Linked DNA regions of Gemmatirosa kalamazoonensis. The protein of the gene in region 2 interacts with the protein of the main gene of each other region in a pairwise test. Links are inferred from orthologs where the notes say so. Each region holds a gene or a part of one and is shown on either strand. Other genes may lie near its edges. The genes, in order: J421_RS15085 and J421_RS19350.

The links.
Region 1: the proteins of J421_RS19350 (region 2) and J421_RS15085 interact in binary tests that used the Escherichia coli proteins (3 or more experiments, as listed by UniProt). The link is inferred for Gemmatirosa kalamazoonensis from one-to-one orthologs.

The regions. Positions count from the first base shown.
Region 1 is NZ_CP007128.1:3,483,947-3,493,556, reverse strand. What follows is about bases 1-2,847. They hold J421_RS15085 (NAD(P)H-hydrate dehydratase), read right to left. Parts: upstream 2,278-2,847; coding sequence 724-2,277; downstream 1-723. Other genes in these bases: J421_RS15075 (Minf_1886 family protein), read right to left, coding at 2,566-2,847; J421_RS15080 (hypothetical protein), read right to left, coding at 2,351-2,542; thiL (thiamine-phosphate kinase), read right to left, coding at 1-724. In the rest of the region: more of J421_RS15075, read right to left, coding at 2,848-2,952; J421_RS15070 (serine hydroxymethyltransferase), read right to left, coding at 3,095-4,399; J421_RS15065 (Glu/Leu/Phe/Val dehydrogenase dimerization domain-containing protein), read right to left, coding at 4,412-5,488; J421_RS15060 (acyl-CoA dehydrogenase family protein), read right to left, coding at 5,494-6,651; J421_RS15055 (3-hydroxybutyryl-CoA dehydrogenase), read right to left, coding at 6,651-7,550; J421_RS15050 (CPBP family intramembrane glutamic endopeptidase), read right to left, coding at 7,543-8,388; J421_RS15045 (acetyl-CoA C-acetyltransferase), read right to left, coding at 8,501-9,610. UniProt on the Escherichia coli protein: Bifunctional enzyme that catalyzes the epimerization of the S- and R-forms of NAD(P)HX and the dehydration of the S-form of NAD(P)HX at the expense of ADP, which is converted to AMP.
Region 2 is NZ_CP007128.1:4,435,637-4,445,266, forward strand. The notes cover bases 3,431-6,297. They hold J421_RS19350 (TrmH family RNA methyltransferase), read right to left. Parts: upstream 5,324-6,297; coding sequence 4,538-5,323; downstream 3,431-4,537. Other genes in these bases: J421_RS19340 (AAA family ATPase), read right to left, coding at 3,431-3,565; J421_RS19345 (prepilin peptidase), read right to left, coding at 3,580-4,461; J421_RS19355 (M48 family metallopeptidase), read left to right, coding at 5,451-6,278. Also shown: J421_RS19335 (DUF445 domain-containing protein), read right to left, coding at 1-1,059; J421_RS32920 (hypothetical protein), read right to left, coding at 1,056-2,315; more of J421_RS19340, read right to left, coding at 2,312-3,430; J421_RS19360 (purine-nucleoside phosphorylase), read right to left, coding at 6,347-7,180; add (adenosine deaminase), read right to left, coding at 7,177-8,295; J421_RS19370 (hypothetical protein), read right to left, coding at 8,292-8,522; J421_RS19375 (bifunctional metallophosphatase/5'-nucleotidase), read right to left, coding at 8,519-9,630. UniProt on the Escherichia coli protein: Specifically methylates the ribose of guanosine 2251 in 23S rRNA.

The DNA.
Region 1 (9,610 bases), 950 kb from region 2 along the record:
CGCCCGCGACGCGAGGCACGCGACGCGCGTCGACGCGGAGCCGCACGCCGCTCGCCGCGGCGACGTGCCGCAGGTCGGCCGCGAGCCCGTCGGACACGTCGATCATGGCCGTGACGCCACGCCCGGCCAGCCATCGTCCCTCGCGCAGTCGCGCCACCGGCCGGGCGAAGCGCGTGCGGTCGAGCGCATCCGGCGTCTCGCCGCGCTCCAGGGCGCGCAGCGCGCGCAGCGGACCGCCCAGGAGCCCGGTGACGAACAGCTCATCCCCCGCGCGTGCACCGGAGCGTGCGACGGGCTGCGGGGCCGCGCCGAGCACGGTGACCGTGATGGACAGCGTGTCGCCACCCGAGAGGTCGCCGCCGACGATGCGCGTGCCGGCCAGGCGCACCGCGTCGCCGATCCCTTCGGCAAGCGCCTCGAGCTCCGCGCGCCACGCATGCGGCACGACGAGCGCGACGACGATGCCTAACGGCGCCGCGCCCATCGCCGCGAGGTCGCTCAGCGCGCCGGTCGTCGCGCGCGCGCCGATCTCTCGCGCCGTCAGCCACCCGCGCCGGAAGTGCACGTTCTCCACCGATACGTCGGTGCTCACGACGAGCCGCTCGCCGCGCGGGACGTCGAGGACCGCGGCGTCGTCGCCGATGCCCTCGGCGAGCGCGCCCCATCGGTCGACGAACGCGCGCACCGCGTCGAACTCGGCGCCGGGGCCGAGCGCGTGCTCCATCAGCCCGGAACCGCGGGCAGCTCGGCGAGCACCGGATACGGCGCCCGCGCCGCGTCGCCGCGCCACGCATCCGACAGCGCGCCGAGCACGTCGCGCAGCGTGGTGCCGCGCACGCCGCCGCGGCGCGCCGTCGCGATCTCGCCCGCGCGGCCGTGGATCCAGGCCGCGGCCGCGCCGCGCTCCGTCGCGCGCGCGTCGGCGTTCGCGTGCACGAGCAGCGCGGCGGCGATCCCGGTGAGCACGTCGCCGCTCCCCGCCGTCGCGAGTGCCGGGGTGCCCGTCGCCGACACGAGCGTCGCGTGCTCGTCGCTGATCACGGTCGGCACGCCTTTCAGGAGCACGCTCGCGCCGAGCGTCGCGGCCAGCTCGCGTCCCACGTCGAAGCGCCGCGCGAGGATCTCGTCGAGCGACAGGCCGGCGAGGCGCGACAGCTCGAGCGGGTGCGGTGTGAGCAGCGCGGGCCGGCCGCGCAGCAGCGTGCCCAGTCGCGCCGTGTCGCCGGCGAACATCGTCACCGCGTCGGCGTCGAGCACGACGGGCCCGCGCCACGCGGCGAGCACGCGCTCGGCCAGTGCGCGGGCCGCGTCGTCGCGTCCGAGACCGGGGCCGAGCACGACGACGTCGGCCCACTCCGTGACGGTGTGGGCGAGCGCCGCGTCGTCGGTCGGCCACGGCGACGCGAGCGCCTCGCGCAGCGCGGTCTGCGCGACCGGCACGCTCTCCGGCGCGACGACGACGCGCGCCATGCCCGCTCCGCTGCGGAGCGCCGCCTCGGCCGAGAGCAGCGTCGCGCCGGCCATGCCCGCCGCGCCGCCCACGATCGCGATCTTGCCGCGCGTGCCCTTGTGGGCCGCGGCGTCGAGCGCCGGCGCGAGCCGCGCGACGTCGGCCGCGCCCGACAGCACCGGCCCAACGTCGTTAGGCGCCTCGCCGAGGCCGATGTCGACCACCGCGATGGTGCCCGCGTGGCCGCGCGCGACGAGCAGGCCGCGCTTCAGCGTGCCGAACGTCAGCGTGAGATCCGCGCGCACCGTGTGCGGGTCGAAGTTCTCGCCCGTGGTCGCGTCGAGCCCCGTGGGCACGTCGAGCGCGACGACCACGGCGCCGGACGCGCGCGCCACGTGCATGCGCTCCACGGCCGCGGCGGCGAACGGTGCCGGCGCACCGCGCGCGCCGGTGCCGAGCACTCCGTCGACCACGACCGCCTCCGATCCGGTCGGCGCGTCCAGCGTGCCGTCGGCCAGCGCGCGCGCACGCTCGTAGCGCGCGTCGTCGGTCTTCGGCTCGTCGGCGCCGTGCAGCGCGGCGCGCACCGTCGCGCCCCATCGCCGCAGCGCGGCGGCGACCACCCACCCGTCGCCGCCGTTGTTGCCCGGGCCGGCGTGCACGGCGACGCCGCCGCGCAGGCGGTCGCCGTAGCGGCGCGCGATCTCGGCCGCCGCGGCGGCACCGGCGCGCTGCATGAGCGCGCGCGACGGCGTGCCCGCGTCGATCGCCGCGCGATCGCGCGCCGCGGACTCCGCCGCGGTGACGACCGGGATGCGAGAGGTCACGACGCGAAAGCGGCGGCCACGTGGGCCGCCGCGAGCGTGGCAACGACGAGCGTGCGAGCGACGATCACTCCGCTCACTTGTGCGACTGGCCCACCGTCCGTCCGTAGCCGATCTCGCCGTTGTCGATGCGGACGTTGAAGCCGCACTCGGGATTGCTGCACACCCACGCCTTGTACGTGATGGGCGCGCCGTCGCGGCCGTAGTCGCTGAGCGGGAGCAGCGTTCCGTTCTGGCACTTGTGACACTGCGGCAGCTCGGTGGGCATCGATCAGAGCTCCGTCGCGCGCATCACCCGAGGAGCGCGCAGTTCCATGGGTAGTCGCGCTCGAACGCCTGGTCGAAGTCGAATACGCGCGCGAAGTCGTCCTTCGTGTCGTGCGGCTGACTGATGAGGAGGCCGAGGTCGACGAGCGCGAACACGATGTCGCCGATGTCGTCGGTGCACCGGATCCCCCAGTGCTCGAGGACCAGTCGCGCGACCACGCCGTAGCGCTCGAGCGCGAGGTCGCGGCAGGCGCGGGCGAGCTCCGCCCCGCTGATGTGCCGACGCTCGGGGAGCCGCGTCTGGCTGAACTCCAGCGCCGACAGCACGAACAAGAACGCGCGCTCGTGAAAGCGCGGCTCGCGCAGCCGGATCTGATCCATGATGCCGTCGCGGAACGCCAGCTCTGACAACGACGGTGCTCCAGGTGAAGCGGGTCCAAAGTGACGCGCGGCGGCGCCTGCGACCGTCGGTCGCGCGCCGCCGCGCCGGGGAATACTGGCGGGCACCCGCGCCCACCGCAACCCGTCGACGCCCTACCGTTGACGCGATCGCTCAGCCGTGCGTGAGGTCCGCGGTCGCCGGATACAGCGGGAAGCGGGCCGCGAGCGCCCGCACTTCCTCGCGCACGCTCTCCGCCACCGCGGCGTTCTCGGCGTCGGCGAGCGCGCGGTCCATGAGATCGGCCACGGTGCCCATCTCCGCCTCGCCGAAGCCACGCGTCGTCACGGCCGGCGTGCCGACGCGGATGCCGCTCGTCACGAACGGCGACTGCGTCTCCTTCGGGACGGTGTTCTTGTTCACCGTGATGCCGGCCGCGTCGAGCGCCTTCTCCGCCACCTTGCCCGTGAGCCCTCTGTTGCGCAGGTCGAGCAACATGAGGTGGTTGTCGGTGCCGCCCGACACGACGTGGAAGCCGCGGGCCACGAACGCGCCGGCGAGCGCCTTCGCGTTCGCCACGACGCGCCGGCAGTAGTCGGCGAAGTCGGGGCGCAGCGCCTCCCGGAACGACACCGCCTTCGCGGCGATCACGTGCTCCAGCGGCCCGCCCTGCGCGCCGGGGAACACGCTCTTGTCGATCGCCTTCTGGTGCTCGGCCTTGCACAGGATCATTCCGCCGCGCGGGCCGCGCAGCGTCTTGTGCGTGGTCGTCGTCACGACGTCGGCGTACGGCACCGGCGACGGATACACGCCGGTCGCGGCGAGCCCCGCGAAGTGCGCCATGTCGACCATGAAGATCGCGCCGATCTCGCTCGCGACCTCGGCGAACGCCTGCCAGTCGATCGCGCGCGAGTACGCGCTGTAGCCGGCGATGATCATCTTCGGCCGGTGCGTGCGCGCCAGCTCGCGCATCTGGTCGTAGTCGAGCAGCCCCTCGTCGGTGACGCCGTACGAGATCGCGCGGTACAGGATGCCGGAGAAGTTCACCGGCGACCCGTGCGTGAGGTGGCCGCCGTTCGAGAGGTCCATGCCGAGGAACGTGTCGCCCGGCTTCAGGAACGCGGTGAACGCGGCGAAGTTCGCCGATGCGCCGGAGTGCGGCTGCACGTTCGCGTGGTCCGCGCCGAACAGCTCCTTCGCGCGATCGATCGCGAGCTGCTCGATCTGGTCGACGATCTCGCATCCGCCGTAGTAGCGCTTCCGCGGCAGCCCTTCCGCGTACTTGTTCGTGAGCGGGGAGCCCATGGCCTCGAGCACCGCGGGCGACACGAAGTTCTCGCTCGCGATGAGCTCCAGGCCATCGTTCTGCCGGCGGATCTCCTCGCCGATGAGCGCCGCGACCTCGGGATCGGCGGCGGTGAGGGCCGGACCCGGCGGGCAGCGGTCCCAGTCGCTCCAGTGGTTCGTTCCGTTGTTCATGACGCGCTCACCTCACGACGCCTTGTTGGGCCACTGTGGCCACGTCTTCACCATGCTCCGCACCGCCGCGATGCGGCGCTCGGCGAGGCGATCGGCGGCCTTGTAAGTGGGAATGCGGTCCTGTTGCGCGATCTCGAACACGTTCAGCACCGTGTGGTAGATCTCGTCCGCCTTGCGCAGCGAGCGCTCGCGGCTCCAGCCGGCCAGCTCGCTGTAGACGTTGATCACGCCGCCCGCGTTCGCCACGTAGTCGGGGGCATACAAGATGCCGCGCGACTCCAGCTCGTCGCCGTGGCGGTCCTCGAGCAGCTGGTTGTTCGCCGCGCCGGCGACGATCTGCACGCGGAGCTGCGGGATCGTGCGGTCGTTGATGACGGCGCCGAGCGCACACGGCGCGAAGATGTCGGCCGCCTGCGCGTAGATCTCCTCCGTCGGCACGGCGCGCGCACCGGTCGCGTTCACCACGGCCTTCACGCGCTCGGGATCGATGTCGGTGACGACGAGCGACGCGCCGGCCTCGCTCAGCTCCTGCGCGAGGTAGTGTCCGACGTTGCCGCACCCCTGGATGGCGATCGTGCGCCCCTCGAGCGAGTCGCGCCCCCACACCTGCCGCGCCGACGCCTGGATGGCGCGGAAGACGCCGTGCGCGGTGACCGGCGACGGATCGCCCGACGCGCCGGCGAGCCCCGCGACGTAGTCGGTCTCCATGTGCACGAAGTCCATGTCGCCCGTGCTCGTGCCGACGTCCTCCGCCGTCACGTAGCGGCCGCCGAGCGAGTCGACGAAGCGGCCGTGCGCGCGGAAGATCATCTCGCGCTGCACGGTGCGGTTGTCGCCGATGATGACGCTCTTGCCGCCGCCGAGGTTGAGCCCCGCGACGGCGTTCTTGTACGTCATGCCGCGCGCGAGGCGCAGCGCGTCGATGATCGCCTCCTCGTCGCTGGCGTAGTTCCAGAAGCGCGTGCCGCCGAGCGCGGGGCCGAGCGTGGTGTCGTGGACGGCGATGATGCCGCGGTAGCCGGCCGCCTTGTCGTGGCACACGACGACCTGCTCGTGGCCCATCTCGGCGAGTCTGTCGAAGAGATTCATTGCAGTCAGGTATAGAGCTCGCGCGCGATCACCACGCGCTGGATCTCCGAGGTGCCCTCGTAGATCTCCGTGACCTTGGCGTCGCGCAGGTAGCGCTCCACCGGGTACTCCTTCACGTAGCCGTAGCCGCCGAAGATCTGCACGGCCTCGTCGGCGACGAACATCGCCGTCTCGCTGGCCATCAACTTCGACATCGCGGCGAACTGCGTGACGCGCTCGCCGCGATCCTTCGCGGCGGCCGTCGCGTGCAGCAGCGCGCGCGACGCCGTGACGCGCATCGCCATGTCGGCGAGCTTGAACTGGATCGCCTCGAAGTCACGGATCGGGCGGCCGAACTGTCGACGCTCGTCGGCGTAGTCGCGGGCCGCCTGGAGCGCGGCGCGCGCGATGCCGAGCGCCTGCGCGCCGATGCCCAGCCGCCCGTGCTCGAGCGACTGCAGCGCGTAGGCGAGCCCCTGCCCCGGCTCGCCTAACAGATGGCCAGCGGGCACGCGCATCTCGTCGAACACGAGCTGCACCGTCGGCGACGCGCGCAGCCCGAGCTTGTTCTCCTTCTTGCCGACGTGGAAGCCCGGCAGGTCCGGCGTGATGACGAACGCGCCGATGCCGCGACTGCCCTGCCGGTCCGCGGCCGTGTCGGTGCGCGCCATGACGAGGATGACGCCGGCGTGCGACCCGCTCGTCACCCACGACTTCGTGCCGGTCAGCACCCAGCCGTCGCCGTCGCGCGTCGCTTGGCAGCGCAGCGACGCCGCGTCGCTCCCCGCGTCCGGCTCGGAGAGCGCGAACGCGCCGAGGATCTCGCCGCGCGCCATCGGCCGCAGCCACCGATCCTTCTGCGCTTCGGTGCCCCACCGCAGCAGCATCTGCGTCGGCAGCGAGTTGTGCACGCTCATCATCACGGCGACCGACGCATCGGCCGCCGCGATCTCCTCGAGCGCGATGAGGTAGGTCACCGTGTCGAGCGCGAGCCCGTCGTACTCTTCGGGGAGGAGCATGCCGAGAAACCCCGCGTCGCCGAGCTGCTTCACCAGCGCGGGCTCGAAGTATCCCTCGCGGTCCCACTGCGCGGCGTGCGGCGCGACGTGCTCGCGCGCGAACGTGCGCGCGAGGTCGCGGATCTCGCGCTGGGTCTCGGTGAGCGGGAGAAGATCGGAGAGCATCAGTATTGATAGAAGCCGCGACCGGTCTTGCGTCCGAGCCACCCCGCCGCGACGTACTTCCGCAGCAGCGGGCACGGACGGTACTTCGGGTCGCCGAGCCCGCGGTGCATGACCTCGAGGATCGCGAGGCAGGTGTCGAGGCCGATGAAGTCCGCCAGCGTGAGCGGTCCCATGGGATGGTTCATGCCGAGCTTCATCACCGTGTCGATGGCCTCCGGCGTGCCGACGCCCTCCATCACGCAGTACACGGCCTCGTTGATCATCGGCATGAGGATCCGGTTCGCGACGAAGCCCGGGTAGTCGTTCACCTCCACCGGCGTCTTCCCGACCTTGCGCGCCAGCTCCATCGTCGTCGCGGTCGTCGCGTCGCTCGTCGCTATTCCGCGGATGACCTCCACGAGCTGCATCACCGGCACGGGATTCATGAAGTGCATGCCGATGACGAGCTCGGGGCGGCGCGTGCGCGCAGCGATCTCGGTGATGGAGATGGAGCTCGTGTTCGTGGCGAGGATCGCGCCCGCGTTCGCGAGCCGGTCGACGTCCTGGAAGATGCGGAACTTGAGATCCGCGTTCTCCGTCGCTGCCTCGACGACGATCCCCGCGCCCTCGACCGCCGCCATGTCGACGTGCGTCGAGACGCGGGCGAGCGTGGCGTCCTTCGCCGCCGCGTCGATCGATCCCTTCTTCACCTGTCGGTCGAGGTTCTTCTCGATCGTGGACAGGCCGCGCTGCAGCGCGCCGTCGTTCACGTCGATCATCGCCACGTCGTAGCCGGCGGCCGCGAACACGTGCGCGATGCCGTTGCCCATCTGCCCCGCGCCGATGATCGCGACCTCGTCGATCGGCTCGGTGCGGTACGGTGCGCCGCTCTGCGAGGCGGCGGTCGTCGCTTCAGCCATCGGCGTGCTCCCCGGCGGCCACGCGGCCGCGCTCGAGAAAGTGTGAGGCGCCGCGCCACCGGAGCAGCGCGAGCGCCGAGAGGATTCCGAGTCCGGCGGCGAGTCCCCCCTCGGGGCCCCACGCGCCGCCGGTCAGCCAGTCGGGTCCCGCGTCCACCGTGCGGTAGTCGGGCATGGCGAACGGCAGCCCGCTCACCGCCGCGTGGACCGCGGCGCTCAGCGTCCAGTTCCACGCGAGATGCGTGGCGAACGCGGCCCACACGCTGCCCGTCACGAGCACCACGGCGCCGAGGAAGCATCCCGCGAGCACGACCATCACGATCGACAGCACCGTGACGCCCGGGTTGCTGACGTGCGCGATGCCGAACAACACGCTCGTCGCCGCGAGCGCCGCGACCGGGCCGGCGCTCTCGCGCAGCACCATGAACGGATAGCCGCGGAAGATGAGCTCCTCCAGCAGCGCGGCGGGCGCGAGCTTCGCCAGCAGCGACCCGGCCGCGCCGAACCAGCTGCCATCAGCCGACGGCAGCACGCGCAGCTCGCGGCCGACGATGAGCAGCAGGCACGGCACGCCGATCGCCACGGCGCCGAGCAGCGCGCCTAACGCGAGCCCGCGTGGCCGCAGCGCGGCACGTCCGAGCCCCACGTCGGCCCACGGCCGCCGCTCGACGAGTCGCAGCACGAACAGGTGCGCGGCCAACGCGCCCGCGACCCACAGCCAATCGGCGAGGCTCAGCCAGTACGCGTTGAGCGGGATGCCGAGCGCGCGGAGCACCGCGGCGAGCAGCGGATACACGAGCTGCGCCGCGACGAGCAGCCCCGCGACGAGCGCGAGCACGAAGAGCAGCAGCCGCCACCCCGCACGCAGCCGCCCGTCGGAGGCGAAGAGCCACGCCGGCGGCCGGTCTCCGGCGCGCGGCGCCGCCGCCGGGGGGGGACGGCGCCAGGGCTCAGTCGACGCGCTCCACGCTGAGCGCCACCGCGTCACCGCCGCCGAGGCACAGGGTCGCGAGGCCCGTCGACTTGCCGCGGTCGGCGAGCGCGTACAGCAGCGTGGTGAGCACCCGCGCGCCGCTCGCGCCGATCGGGTGGCCTAACGCGATTGCGCCGCCGTGCACGTTCACGCGGTCCCATGCCCAGTCGAGGCCCTGCCCGGTCGCGATCGCCTGCGACGCGAACGCCTCGTTCGCCTCGAACAGATCGTAGTCGTCGATCGACGTGCCCGCCTTCTTCATGAGGTTCTGCACCGCCGTGATCGGCGCGAAGAACAGGTCCTGCGGGTTCGTCGCGCCGGTCGCGTAGGCGGTGATGCGCGCGAGGATCGTGAGGCCGTGCGCGCGCGCGTACTCCTCGCTCGTCACGACGACCGCCGCACCGCCGTCGTTCAGCGACGACGCGTTCCCCGCCGTCACGCTGAGCTCCTCCGCGGGCACGCCCTTCGTCGCGAACGCGGGGCGCAGCTTCGCGAGCGACTCCGCGGTCGTGTCGCGGCGCGGCCCTTCGTCGGTGTCGACGACGAGGTCGCCCTTCCGACCCGGCACGCGCACCGGCACGATCTCGTCCTTGAACTTGCCCGCGTCCTGCGCGTCGACGGCCTTGCGGTGCGACGCCGCCGCGAACTCGTCCTGCTGCTCGCGCGAGATCCCGGCCTTGCGCGCGGTGTACTCGGCGTGGCCGCCCATGTGCACGTCGCACATCGCACACCACAGCCCGTCCTTGATCATGCCGTCGACGAGCTTCTGGTCGCCGAGCTTCACGCCGTCGCGCATGCCGTAGACGTAGTACGGCGCGTTCGACATGGACTCCTGCCCGCCGGCGACGATCACCTGCGCGTCGCCCGCCTTGATCGCCTGTGCGGCGAGCATCACCGACTTGAGACCGGATCCGCAGACCTTGTTGACGGTCATCGCGGAGACCGTCGCGGGCACGCCGGCCTTCAGCATCGCCTGCCGGGCGGGCGCCTGTCCGACGCCGCCCTGCACGACGTTGCCCATGATGACTTCCTGCACCTCGTCGGCGGGGACGCGCGAGCGCTTGATCGCCTCGCGGATCGCCGCCGC
Region 2 (9,630 bases):
GCCGAGGATCGCGTTGCCCAACGACACGAGGCCGCGCTCGACCGCGAGCAGCGTGCTCGTCCCCTCCCCCTCCTCGGCGTAGCGCGCGAGCTTCGACTTCACGTCGCTCCAGATCGACGCGGCGTACTCGCGCACGGCGGGGTGCGTGAGCACCTCCTCCTTGATCGCCTCGGTGCGCGCGATGGTGTCGGGCGACGTGCGCAGCTTCTCGGCGAAGCGGCGCACGGCCTCGTCGAACCGCGCGCGCACCGTGTGATTCGGGTTCGCGGCGATCTCCACGAGCGTGCGCTCGAGCGCGGCGACGACCTTCTCGTGGATCCGATCCTCCACCGCGCCGGGCATCCACCACGGTGCCTCGGCGGCGATGCGGTCGCGGATCATCCCCTCGTTCTCGCCCACGAAGCGAACGGCGAGGCGGAGCGCGTCGTCGAACAGCTCCTGGTGGCGGCCGTCGGCCGTCAGCAGCTCGACGCCGCGTCCGAGGATCGGCGCGACCTGCACCTTCTGCGCGCGGCTCACCAGGCTGCGCTCGATGAAGTCCTGCACGTCCTCGTCGCGCAGCACCTGCGCGGCGCCGTGCAGGCTCGCCGCGACCTGGCGCCCCATGGTGCGCGCATGCGCCGGGTCGGACAGCCACGTCGCGACGCGGGCGCCGACGCGCGCCGAGGCGAGCTTCGCGGCGACGACCTCGCGCGCGAGGAAGTTGCGCTGCACGAACGTGCCCAGGCTCCGTCCGATGCGGTCCTTGCGCGCCGGCACGATCGCCGTGTGCGGGATCTTCAGGCCTAACGGATGCCGGAACAGCGCCGTCACCGCGAACCAGTCGGCCACGCCGCCCACCATCGACGCTTCGGCCGCGGCGCGCACGTAGCCGAGCCACGGATAGCGCGGCTCGAGCCACCGTGCCACGACGAACAGCACCGCCGCGACGCCCAGCATGCCGGTCGCGCGCCGCTGCATCACGACGAGCTGCCGCTGCTTCTCGGCCTCGTCCGCGATCGGCGGCGGCACGGTGGGATCGTGCTCCGGCCGCAGGATGACGCCGGTGCCGTCCGTCACTCGTGTAACGTCACCTTCGTGAGGTCGACCGCGGGGGTCGCGCCGGGCGGCGCGTCGACGTACAGCACGGCGGGCCGACCCTGCACGTCCGTGGCGCGCAGCAGGACGGTGCGTCCGCCGCCGCCGGTGTACTGGCGACCGCCGGCCGGCGCCGCGGGGCCGAGCTTCGCGTCGGGGTAGTGCTTCGGAAGCGTCTGGCCGAGCGCGTCGAAGAACTCCGCCGCGTCCTGCGCCGAGTCCCACACCGTGACCCACACGAACGCGTCGCCCTGCGGCGTGCGCACGATGTCGTAGCGATCGCCGTCCCATCCCTGCGCGGCGCGCGCGGCGAGATCGAGGTCCTCGGTGTGATGATAGAGCAGCAGCCGGATCTCGAACTCGCCCAACGTGCCCGTATAGGCGACGCTGCCCGGGGTCGGCGTCGGCAGCGTGATGGTCGTCGGCGCGTCGGGCTTGCCGCCGTCCTTGCCGAAGTACGCGTCGGCGTGCAGCACCTGCTCGGTCGACGTCGGGAGCCGCTTCAGCAGCGAATCACCGCCGCCGCGGTCGACGAAGCGGCGCGCGAACTCGGCGCCGCTGAGATACGGGAACAGCAGCGTCTCGCGCACGACGAACGGCGCCTCGGAGAGCACCGGCGTGCGCTCCATGTTCTCGCGGATCTCGCCGCGCACGCGATCCCACGCGCCCGGTGCCTGCAAGGCGACGCCGCTCGACGCGAACTGCGCGTAGCTCGCGAGCCCTTCGAGCGCCGCGTGCGCCGCGGCCGAGCGATCGTTCTCGCCCGTGACGCGCTCGATGGAGTCGAGGTTCGCGTGCTGGTCCTGCAGCGCGTGCACCAGCTCGTGCCGCAGCGTGACCTCGGCGGACGCGCTGTCCGCGCCGTCGACGATGTAGAGCGTCTTCGACTTCGGATCGTAGTAGCCGACGATCTGGCGCTCGAGGATGCGCGCGAGGAGCTGCCGCAGGTTGACGCTGTCGGGCACGAGGCCGAGGCGCTTGTACGCCGCTTCTTCGGCGGCGACGTCACGGCGCGCGAGCGAGTCGTCGAGCGTCTGCTGCACGAACGCCCGCACCTGGTCGGCCGAGCGCACCTCGACCTTCGGCGGCGACACGAAGCGCAGCCCCGTGGCGTGCTCGATCTGCGGCGCGAGCGCGACCGCGCGCTCCACGTACGAGCGGTGGTCGGAGGTCGTACGCTGGCAGGCGGCCGCCGCGATCGCCCCCGCCGCGACGACGAGGCGATGCGATCGCGTCATGGCCACTTCACCGTCCGGCCCACGGTGCGCGACACGATCCGCGCGACGTCTACGCCGCGCACCACGGCGCCCTCGGCGACGAGCAGCGGCGCGAGCTCCGCCTCGATCTCGCCGAGGCGCGGCGCGGGCGGCGGCAGCGGGCCGTCGGCGTTAGGCGCGGGACGCGGCGCCGGGCGCGGCGCGGCGCGCGGCGGCGTCTTCGGGATCGGCTGCGGCGGCGGCGCGTCGCCGAAGAACGACTCCAGCTCCTGGCCGAAGCGCTCGATGTACGCCATGCCCTGCTGCGCGTAGCGATTGAGCTTGTCGGACCCGGTCTCTTCGGATGCGTCGTCGGGCGCGTCGACGCCGGCTTCCTCGGCCGGCTTGCCGGCGCGGCGGGCCTCGGCGCGCCGCTGCCGCGCGCGCTCGGCGCGCTCGTCCTCGGCGGCGGCGCGCTCGGCGATCAGCGCGCGGCGCTCCTTCAGCAGCGCCTCGGTGCGCGGCGAGTGCGCGGCCTTCGCCTGCAGGTGCGCGCACGTCTCGTCGAGCGCGTCGATGCAGCGGTCGGGGCGCATGCGCTCCACCATCCACTCGTCGGTGAGCTGGAGCGCCGCCTGCAGCGCGTCGTCGGTGATGACGACGCCGTGGTGCCGCTCGAGGACGGCGCGGCGCGCGCGGAGGATCTCCATCGTCTCCGGCGGCGAGAGCTCGCGGATGTCGACGCGCTGGAAGCGTCGCTCGAGCGCGGGATCGGTCATGATCCACCGCTCGTACTCGTCCGACGTCGTGGCGCCGATGACGCGGAAGTCGCCGCGGGTGAGCGCGGGCTTCAGCATGTTGCCGGCGTCCATCGCCGCGCCCTGCGCGGTGCCCTGCCCGACGAGGTTGTGCAGCTCGTCGATGAACAGGATGACGTCGGGGGCCGCGGTGACCTCGGCGACGATCGCCTGGACGCGCTCCTCGTACTGGCCGCGGTACATCGTGCCGCCGAGCAGCGCCATGTGGTCGAGCGCGAGGACGCGGGCGCCGCGGAGTGCGAGCGGGAGGCGCCCTTCCGCCGCGCGCTGGGCGAGCCCCTCCACGATGGCCGTCTTGCCGACGCCGGCCGGCCCGGTGAGCACCGGGTTGTTCTTGCCGTGCCGCAGCAGCACGTCGATCACGCGGTCGATCTCGGGGTCGCGGCAGCGGATCGGGTCGAGTCGGCCGGCGCGCGCGGCCGACGTCAGGTCGCGCGTGAACTTCGTGAGCGCGGTCTCGGTGGATGGGCGCAAGATGTCGCCGAGCGTCACGGTTGCAGGATTCGCGTCATGTACCAGGCGATGAGGCGGTCGCCCCAGAGGAGTGTGAACAGCGCGGCGGGCGCGAGGAAGACCCCGAAAGGAATCTCCGTGATGTCGCGGGCGCCATCGAGCTCCTCGGTGGTACCCCCGGACGGCGCCGTCGATGCACCGCCGCGGGCGCGCAAGAGCCTCGCCGGCACCACGACGAGCGCCGCGACGACGGCCCCGATGAACGCGGCGACGAGCACGGTGAGCCCAGCGCGCCCGGCGCCGAGCGCGGCGCCGATGCCGGCCATCATCGTGATGTCCCCCTCGCCCATCGCCTCGCGGCCGAAGGCCCGCTCGCCGAGCCAGCGCAGGATCGCGATCGCGCCGGCGCCGGTGCACGCGCCCACGATGGCGTCGTACGGCCCGGCGAAGTGCGAGGATTCGGCGACGCTCGGCGCGAACCAGACCGCGAACGCGACGAGCAGCTGCCAGGCGAGCAGGAACAGCGTGAAGCCGTCCGGGATGACGTAGTGCTTCGCGTCGGTGGCGGAGATGCCGAACAGCACGGTGCCGAACACGGCGACCCGGAGCGCCTCGATGCTCGGACCGAACGTGGCGACGGCCGCCACCCAGCCGAGGGCGACGAGCAGCTCGACGGCCGGGTAGGCGGCCGAGATCGGAAGGCCGCAGCCGGCGCATTTCCCGCGCAGGACGAGCCAGCTCACGATCGGGACGTTCTCGAACCACCGGACGCCGCGGCCGCACTTCGGGCAGCGCGACGGCGGCCGCACGACGGACAGGCCCTCGGGCCACCGGACGATGCAGACGTTCAGGAACGAGCCGATGACCGCGCCGATGAGGAACGCGAGGACGAGGGCGGCGGGCTGAGGGATGGGCATCACGGGAACTGCGGGCTGAGGGCGGGATCGAGCGCTGCGCTCAGGATGACGAGCGGCGGACCCGCGAGGCCACGAGTCACCCGCGGAGCGCCTCCGGCCGCAGCTCGTAGAGCAGGATCCCTGCAGCAACCGCCGCGTTCAGCGACTCGACACCGGGCGCGATGGGGATCGCCGCCAGCCGGCTCGCCCGCGCCCGGGCTCGCTGCGACAGCCCCGCGCCTTCGTTGCCGACCGCCAGGACGAGCCGCGCCGGCCGCTCGGCGGCGAGCCGCGAGACCGGCTGCCCCGCCCCGTCGGCGCCCCACAGCTCGGCCCCCGTGCCGGCCATCGCCTCGTCCAGCTCCTCCCACGCGGCGTGGGCCACCGGCTGGTGGAACAGCGCGCCCATCGCGCTCCGCACGACCTTGGCACCCCACAGGTCGACCGTCCCGGTGACGGCGATCACACCCGCGGCATCGAACGCCGCCGCGCTCCGCAGCATGGTGCCGGCGTTGCCCGGGTCCTGCACCGCATCGAGCAGGAGGACGCAGCCGCCGTCGCCGAGGTGCGCGAGAACGTCGCTGGCGGTGGTGCGCGGCTGCTCGGCCACGGCGAGCACGCCCTGAGGCGAGTCGGTGTCGGCGGCGGAGGCGAAGTCGGTGTCGGAGACGTCGAGCAGCGGCACGCCGCGGACCTCGAGCGCGTGCCGGAGCGACGCGCCGCGCTCGGTCGCGTCGAGCGCCGGAGCGGCCAGCGCGCCGCGCACCGGCACGGCACTCGCCAATAGCTCCTCGACGGCGCGCACGCCCTCGGCGACGAACAGGCCGTGTCGCTCGCGGGCGCGGCGGCGGCGGAGGTCGCGGGCCAGACTCAGCAGACGCACGCGGCTACCTCCGCCCTTCGGAATGGACCTTGCCCCCGTTCGGCGGGTCGTAATAGTGGCAGAAGGGCTCCATTGCCGTCACAGGCAGACACGTGAACTCAAGCGCTCGCGGAGCATCGGAGTCGTCATGAGACATTCTATCGTCCGCCGCACGATCGCCGGAGCCGCGCTGGCGCTGGCCGGCACGGCGTGCGGCGTCTCGCAGCAGCAGGAAGTCGAGATGGGCGCGCAGTACTCGGCGCAGATCAACCAGCAGCTGCCGATCATCACCGACGCGCTGGTGAACCAGTACATCAACACGCTCGGGATGGAGCTGGCGCGCGTCGCGGACACGCGCGGCCTCGAGTGGCACTTCTACGTCGTGAACAGCCCCGAGGTCAATGCGTTCGCGGTTCCCGGCGGCTATGTGTACGTGAACCGCGGGCTGATCGAGCGCGCGTCCAAGATGGACCAGGTGGCCGGGGTGCTCGGTCACGAGATCGGCCACGTGACGCATCGGCACTCGGTGAAGCAGATGGAGCAGCAGAACGGCGCGCAGATCGGCGTGACGGTGGCGTGCGTGCTCCAGCCGGCGGTGTGCAACAGCGGTCTCGGATCGACGGCGATCAACGTCGTGGGCACGGCGGTGTTCGCGAAGTTCAGCCGCAACGACGAGGCGGAAGCGGACCAGGCGGGGATCGAGTACACGACGAAGGCGGGCATCGACCCGCGCGGCATCCCCGAGATGTTCCAGATCCTGCTCGACGAGCGGCAGACGGCGCCGAGCAAGGTGGAGGCGTGGTTCGCGACGCACCCGCTGGAGGAGGACCGCATCCGCGACACCGAGGCGACGATCTCGAAGTACAACGTGGCGCAGCTGAACCAGCTGACCAAGGACACGCAGAACTTCCACACGTTCCAGCAGCGGCTCCGGTCGCTGCCGCAGGCGCCGCAGTCGCGAACGGGCGGGAACTGACCTGGCAGCGTGGCTGCGTGGCTGGGTCACCGCCATCACGCAGCCACGCAGCCACGCAGCCACGTAGCTCACAGTCGTTCCACGAACTCCCGCACGAGCGCGCGGAATTGCGCTCCCACACGCGTCCCGACCTCCAGCACCTCCGCGTGACTGAGCGGGTGCTGTCCGATGCCGCAGGCGAGGTTGGTGATGCAGCTCACGCCGGCGACGCGCATGCCTAACGCCTTGGCGACGATGACCTCCGGGACGGTGGACATCCCGACGGCGTCGGCGCCGAGGCGCTCGAGCATCCGGACCTCCGCCGGCGTCTCGTAGCTCGGCCCGAGGAGCCCGAAGTAGACGCCCTCCTGCACCCGCTCGCCGATCGCGCGCGCCGCATCGCGGAGCACCGCGCGCAGCGACGGGTCGTACGCCTCCGACATGTCCGGGAAGCGCACGTCGCCGTCGTGCAGCGCGCCGACGAGCGGATTGCGGAACATGAGGTTGACGTGGTCGGCGATGATCATGAGATCGCCCGGCGCGAAGGTGCGCCGCACGCCGCCGGCCGCGTTGCTCACGAACAGCGTGCGCACGCCGAGCGCGTGGAGCACGCGCACCGGGAAGCCGGCGAGCGCCGCGGCGTGTCCCTCGTACATGTGGAACCGGCCGGCGAGCGCGATCACGTCCTTGCCGCCGAGTCGACCGGCGAGCAGCGCGCCCGCGTGCCCCGCGACCGTCGCCGTCGGGAATCCCGGCACGTCGCCGAACGAGATGCGGCGCGCGTCCTCGAGATCGTCCACGAGCCCGCCGAGCCCCGAGCCGAGCACGATGCCGCACGCCGGCGCGGAGACGTCGAGCCGCGCGCGGACGACGCGCGCCGCGTGATCCGCCTCGTGGGGGCCCAACCCGGAGTCGGCGCTCATTGCGGGCCCTCCAGCAGCGCGGACTCCGCGGTGACGGGGCTCTCGCCCGCCCCGTGGCCGGTGAGCGCCGCGATCTCGCTCTCCACGCGGTGGATGAGCGCGCGCCGCTCCGGATACGGGAGGAACGAGCTCTGGAAGCCGTTCAGCGCCACGACCGCGAGCTCGTCGAGCGTGAAGCCGAGCCGTCGGACAGCGTGCTCGTACTCGTCCACCAGCGTCGTGCCGCTCATCAGCCGGTTGTCCGTGTTCAGCACGACGTTCAAGCCGCGGTCGAAGTACTCGCGGAACGGGTGCGTCTCGTACGACGACGTGGCGCGCGTCTGCACGTTCGACGTGAGGCAGCACTCGACGCAGATGCGCCGGTCGTTGATGTAGTCGAACAGCGACGCGTCCTCGATGATGCGCGTGCCGTGGCCCACGCGGTCGCAGCCGCAGACGTGCACGGCGTCGCGCACGCTCTCGGGGCCGAACCCCTCGCCGGCGTGGCAGGTGCACGCCATGTCGTTGTCGCGCACGATCTGGAACGCCTCCTTGAAGCGGCGCGCGGGGTTCCCCGCCTCCCCGCCGGCGAGGTCGAAGCCGACGACGCCGTGCTTGCGGTAGTCGAGCGCGAGGCGCGCCTGCGCGACGGCGAGATCGAGGGGCTGGTTGCGCAGCGCACAGACGATGACGCGCGCCACGACGTCGTGCTCGCGCTCCGCGCGCGCGAAGCCGCGCAGCACCGCGTCCACCGGCGCGCCGAGGTCGAGGCCACGACGCGTGTTGAGCACCGGCGCGAAGCGCGCCTCGAGATAGCGCACGCCTTCCGCCGCGGCGTCGGCCGCGAGCTCGTACGCGATGCGCTCGATCGCCGGCTCGGTCTGCATCACCGAGAGCGTGATCTCGAACCGCTCCAGGTAGTCCTCGAGGTGGCGCGCGTCGTCGACGCGCATGTAGTCGCGCAGCTCGTCGGCGGTGGCGCGCGGCATCGGCACGCCGAGCTCCTCGCCCAGGTCGAGGAGCGTCTCGGGGCGCACGGAGCCGTCGAGGTGGCAGTGCAGCTCGGCCTTCGGCAGGCGGACGAGCAGCTCGCGGGAAATCGGCGGTCGTGCGCCGCCGTCGTCGCGTTCGGTCATCGCGCGGTGATGGTGCGGTAGATGGCGCCGGCGAACGTCGGCGCGTCGGCGGCGGTCGGCAGGCCGCGCGAGTCGACGAGCGCGCGCTCGCCGGCGGCCACCCGCGCCGCCTCGCCCTCGTCGGCCACGCGCAGGGCATCGAGCGCGCTCGCACCGCGCGGCACGTCGACGCCGCGCTCGTTCACGAACACGCGCACCGTCGTCGGCTCGCTCTCGGGCGAGCTCACTGCGACGCTCCCGCGACGCGGAACCGCTCCTCGGACGGCGCGCGCACCGGCTGCGGAAGCGTGCCGAGGTAGCCGACGAGCGCGTCGAGGTCGACGATGTTCAGCGGCGTGACGGCCGTCGCGCGGCGGGCGAGATCGACGCCGTCCCCGCCGGTGACGAGGAAGTCGTTCAGGACCATGGTGTACAGTCGGTCGTCGTCGAGGGGGCGGCCGTCGGCCGTCGTCAGGCTCACGAGACGGCTGCCCGCGGGGCGGCTCGGGTCGAACGTCACGAGCACGCCGCTCGTGTGCATGCGCACGCGCGGGCCGCCGCTCACCAGCTTCTCGAAGTAGCCGCGCAGGTCGCGGCCGCGCACGGTGATCTTGTACAGCGTGTTGCCGAACGGCTGGATCTCGAACAGCGATCCATACGTCGCGACGCCGTGCCGCAGATCGGCGCGGATGCCGCCGTTGTTCATGATCGCGACGTCGCCCCGTCCGGCCCACCGCTGCGCGTCGGCGAGCAGGTTGCCGAGCGCGTACTGCTCGTCGCTCTCGCGCGGCATGTCGTCGGCCACGTCCGCGATGCGGCGGTTCACGCGCGACGCGACGGCGGCGACCGCCCGGCGCACCACCGAGTCGATCGCCGGAGGCACCGGTCCCGCGGAGTCGGCGACGACCTCGCGCACGTCGATCGTGGGTGCGCCGCCCTCGAGCGAGAGATCGACGACGCCGAGCGCGCGGCCGCTCGACCGCGCCTGCACGATCGGGATGCCGTTCACGACGGTGTTCACGAGGCTGTGCGTGTGGCCGCTGACGATCGCGTCCACCTTCTCGTGCAGCGCGCGCGCGACGTCGACGATCTCGCCGCGACACGTCGGGGTGCTCTCGCCCGGCGCCGGTCGGTCGCAGAACGCGCCGCTGTGCGCGACGACGATCACCACGTCCGCTCCGCGCGCGCGCAGCGCGCGCGCATGCGCGTCGATCACCGGCGCGAGCGAGTCGAAGCGCAGCCCGCGCACGTTCGCGGCGCGCGTCGTGGTCGGCGTCTCCGTCGTCGCGAGCCCCACGACGCCGACACGCAGCCCGCCGCGCCGCACGATCGTGTCGGCGCGCAGCCACGGCACCG